2 regions of the Finegoldia sp. P3-F-LR genome follow, and region 2 is predicted to be linked to the other one. Evidence: a T-box and tRNA genes for the amino acid it is inferred to sense, from the RefSeq annotation. Region 2 holds a T-box; the other holds one or more tRNA genes.
The links. A T-box is a leader RNA that pairs with one kind of tRNA and senses whether it is charged. The one in region 2 lies ahead of pheS (phenylalanine--tRNA ligase subunit alpha), so its partner is inferred to be a tRNA-Phe.

Region 1: it encodes a tRNA-Phe, which carries the amino acid that the T-box ahead of pheS (phenylalanine--tRNA ligase subunit alpha) is inferred to sense. The anticodon was not compared.

The regions. Positions count from the first base shown of each region.
Region 1 covers NZ_JBRFJE010000037.1:1,937-4,179, forward strand. The annotation lists gene ACU68U_RS09060 (hypothetical protein) at 886-1,059, shown strand; tRNA gene ACU68U_RS09065 (tRNA-Trp) at 1,147-1,221, opposite strand; tRNA gene ACU68U_RS09070 (tRNA-Phe) at 1,222-1,297, opposite strand; tRNA gene ACU68U_RS09075 (tRNA-Ile) at 1,367-1,443, opposite strand; tRNA gene ACU68U_RS09080 (tRNA-Ser) at 1,464-1,554, opposite strand; tRNA gene ACU68U_RS09085 (tRNA-Ser) at 1,574-1,662, opposite strand; tRNA gene ACU68U_RS09090 (tRNA-Lys) at 1,668-1,743, opposite strand; tRNA gene ACU68U_RS09095 (tRNA-Gln) at 1,748-1,824, opposite strand; tRNA gene ACU68U_RS09100 (tRNA-Arg) at 1,832-1,908, opposite strand; tRNA gene ACU68U_RS09105 (tRNA-Gly) at 1,914-1,987, opposite strand; tRNA gene ACU68U_RS09110 (tRNA-Tyr) at 2,026-2,110, opposite strand; tRNA gene ACU68U_RS09115 (tRNA-Thr) at 2,137-2,212, opposite strand; tRNA gene ACU68U_RS09120 (tRNA-Asp) at 2,219-2,243, opposite strand, start outside.
Region 2 covers NZ_JBRFJE010000001.1:179,293-181,535, reverse strand. The annotation lists gene ACU68U_RS00875 (TrmH family RNA methyltransferase) at 1-572, shown strand, start outside; T-box leader at 592-779, shown strand; gene pheS (phenylalanine--tRNA ligase subunit alpha) at 817-1,839, shown strand; gene pheT (phenylalanine--tRNA ligase subunit beta) at 1,848-2,243, shown strand, end outside.

The sequences.
Region 1 (2,243 bases), on a different contig from region 2:
TGAGTTGTGGATTCCTGATTGCAAGTTACTTCTCATCTTTTATCCATTAGCCCATATTCTGTCGCTAAAATTCGCTGATTTAAAATCACCATATAGGTAACATGCTATAAACCCTAGTTCTTTAAGTAGGCTTATAATGCTAGTTATTGCAGCATCCAGTTGCTTAATAAAGCCTACTTTTTTTTCTTCTACCTACTCAGTTTAAAAGCCATCATAATCAAATCAAAAACTATAATAAACACCAAGACATATTATATTGCCTTATACCAATTTCTCATATATTATAAAAATAAGCTAATAGCCTGTGAGGATTAACTCCCCACATATCAAGAAGTTTGATGATTAAATCTATAATGTTTTGAGATAGACTGATAATTGCAGTTATTAAAGCCAATTTTATTAGATTTTCATCAGACTTTTTTTTTATGCTAATGTATTTTTATTTAAATAGATAATATTAGAATATATAACTGTAGTAAATAAGAAGGCGCAACGACGTGGCAACCAAAAAAACACTTTCGTTGAGAAAATTAAATATTATCTTAATATAAGAAGATTAACTTAAACACAACTTGCTAGGATATTAGATTATCCTGAAATAACTGTGTCAAATTGGATAAACTTAAAATATTACTCTAGAATTGTTAAAATTCAAAAAATATCAGATCAATTATCAAATAACAAATCAGATTTAATAGAAGATAAAATAAAAACTAAAACAAAAAAACTAACAAAATATCAAGAACAACTAATAATACGCAGTAATGCCACAGAATATGTAAACCACATTATCAAAAAATCATCTTCATCTCATAACATACAAAAACATTTACACAATTTAGTTTTTGACCCACGAAATAGGACACGCAGTACTACACGAGTAAAATGATCCAGAATTCAAAACTAACATCACAAAAAACTCAAACAGAAAAAGAAGCCGATTACTTAGCATTCAAACTGAATGAGAAACAAATAAACCCAATTTACGAGTACACATCACAACTATACATAAAACAACTACAAGTAGACAAATACATCATTCATTGTTACGTTTTATAATAAAATATGTATCACATAGTAAAATGAAAAAACAAAAACGGCTTGTTTTCAACGTTTAATAACACATAGAAACAAGCCGTATAGTCGTGGCAGGGGATAGAGGACTTGAACCCCTGACATCCGGTTTTGGAGACCGACGTTCTACCACTGAACTAATCCCCTTGGTGCCCAGAGCCGGAATCGAACCAGCGACACAAGGATTTTCAGTCCTTTGCTCTACCGACTGAGCTATCTGGGCACGTACTTTATTTAGGAAATGATTTCAACATTATAAAAAAATATTTCTTGAATAAATCAAGAAATAAATTGGTGGGCCTTCAGGGACTCGAACCCGGGACCTACCGGTTATGAGCCGGGCGCTCTAACCAACTGAGCTAAAGGCCCAAGAATAAATCATATATTCTTGGCGGAGAAAGAGGGATTTGAACCCTCGCATCCCGTTAAGGATCTACTCCCTTAGCAGGGGAGCCTCTTCAGCCACTTGAGTATTTCTCCTAAATAAAGTAATTTAAAATGGCGGAGAGGGTGGGATTCGAACCCACGCGGGGTTGCCCCCAAACGGTTTTCAAGACCGCCTCGTTATGACCACTTCGATACCTCTCCACATTTGGTGGCTCATCCGGGACTCGAACCCGGGACACCCTGATTAAAAGTCAGGTGCTCTACCATCTGAGCTAATGAACCATATTGGCTGGGGTGACAGGACTCGAACCTGTGGAATGCAAGAGTCAAAGTCTTGTGCCTTACCAACTTGGCGACACCCCACTATTATTGGCGCACCTAGGGGGATTCGAACCTCCGGCACACGGATTAGAAGTCCGTTGCTCTATCCAGCTGAGCTATAGGTGCTTAATTGGAGCGGGTGAAGGGAATCGAACCCTCGCAACCAGCTTGGAAGGCTGGGGCTCTACCACTGAGCTACACCCGCATATAGGTAATTAATCTTATTATTCTGTAAAATTTAATTGGTGGAGGAGGGTGGATTTGAACCACCGAAACATAAAGTAACGGATTTACAGTCCGTCCCCTTTGGCCACTCGGGAACTCCTCCATAACCCTTTGTTTAAAAAGGATTTGTGGAGCTGGTGGGAGGACTTGAACCCCTAACCTACTGATTACAAGTCAGTTGCTCTACCAATTGAGCTACACCAGCATAACTTGGCGACCCGGAACGGACTTGAACC
Region 2 (2,243 bases):
GCGAAGAAATTATTGATGGTTGTGTTTGTTTTGATTCAAAAACTTTCAACAGTCTCAGCGAAATGAACAATCCTGAAGGTATAATTTGTGTAGTTGATTTTATTGCGAACAAAGATAAGGATACAGATAAAATTCTATTTCTTGAATGTATAAACGATCCAGGAAATTTGGGGACAATAATAAGAAGTGCAGAAGCTTTTGATTATGATAAAATTATTTTATCTGACAATAGTTGCGATATTTATAATTTGAAAACTATTAGAAGTGCTATGGGTAGCTTATTCAGAATAAATATTTCTTATGAAAGTATTGATGTTTTAGAGAATTATAAATCAAATGGATTTAAAATTTATGAGACATCTTTGGAGAAAAATTCTAAAAGTATTCTTGAAATTAAGGACAAAGAAAAACATGTTCTAATAATTGGAAATGAAGCAAATGGAATTAGTAATGAAATAAAAAAATACGCTGATGAATTTTTGATAATTCCTATGGATAATGTAACAGAATCATTAAATGCTTCTATAGCTGCTAGTTTGAGTATGTTTTACCTATCAAAATTGACAAATTAGTAGTTATATTATAAAATAATTAAAAATGTTGAAGAAGAAAATACAAAACTAGATACAAAGAGAGATATGGGTTGGTGTGACATATTTATCGAATTTTGTTGGTTCGCTTTGAAGTTGCTAATATAGCCGTGTAGAGTGCGTTAAACTTGCGAGTGATGTTATCATAATTTGGGTGGTACCGCGGAAATACAATCTTTCGTCCCATATGGGATGAGGGATTTTTTTATTGTTTAAGGAGAAAATAATGAAAGAAGAAATTTTGAAAATTAAAGAAGAAACTGTTGGTTTAATCGATAATGCCAGTGATTTAAAATCTTTAGAAGATATTAGAGTAAAAGTTCTTGGCAAAAAAGGTGATTTGACACTTGTTCTAAGAAATATGGGTAAACTTTCTAAAGAAGAAAGACCGGTTATGGGACAATTAGCAAATGAGGTTAGATCTGAAATTGAAGAATTATTGTCCAATAAATTTGAACAATTAAAACAAGAGCAAAAAAAGATTAAATTAAAAGAAGAAGAATTAGATGTAACTGCAAATAGAGGTGTCAGAGAGATTTCTCACAGACATCCACTTAATGAAACGATAATCCAATTGGAAAATTTGTTCCAAACAATGGGATTTGATATTGTAGATGGTCCTGAAATTGATACGGTTGAAAATACATTCGATTTATTAAATTCGCCAAAATATCATCCTTCAAGATCTTTATCTGATACTTTTTATTTGGATGATAAAACTGTACTTAGACCTCACACATCAAGTGTACAAATCAGAACAATGAAAGCTCAAAAACCACCTATTAGAATGGTTTCTGCGGGAAGAACTTTTAGATTTGATGATGTAGATGATACACATTCACCAATGTTCCATCAAATCGAAGGATTGGTTGTTGACAAAGGCGTTACTATGGCTAACTTAATGGATACAATCAATATTTTCATCAAAAACTTATTTGGAGAAGAAATAGAAACTAGATTTAGACCGCATTATTTTCCATTTACAGAACCTTCAATGGAAGTAGATGTCACTTGCTTCGATTGTAAAGGCGAAGGATGCCCAAGTTGCAACGATACAGGTTGGAGTATGGAACTTTTAGGATGTGGAATGGTTCATCCAAATGTTTTAAGAAATTGTGGAATAGATCCTGAAGTTTATACTGGATTTGCATTTGGTATGGGAGTTGATAGGATTACAATGGTAAAACACAAAATCGACAATATAAGATTGTTGTACGATAACGATAAGAGATTTTTGGAACAATTCTAGGAGGAAATATGTTATTACCTATTAATTGGCTTAAAGATTACGTCGATGTAGACGAATCGATAAAAACTATTACAGACAGACTTTCTGAAACAGGAAGTCACGTTGAATCGGTTATAGATAAAAGTAAATATTTAAACGATAAATTAATTGTAGCTCAAATAAAGAAAATTGATAAGCATCCAAATGCAGATAGATTATCGATAGTTACGTTAGATACTGGCAATTCAGAAATAGAAGTAGTAACGGGTGCAAAAAACATCAAAGAAGATATGTTTGTTTGTTATGCACAGGTAGGGGCAACTCTTCCGGGAGGTATTGTTTTAAAAGAAGCTGATCTTAAAGGAATTATGAGCCCTGGAATGTTGACAAGTTTTGAAGAAATGGGATTTGAAACTTCAGTTGTA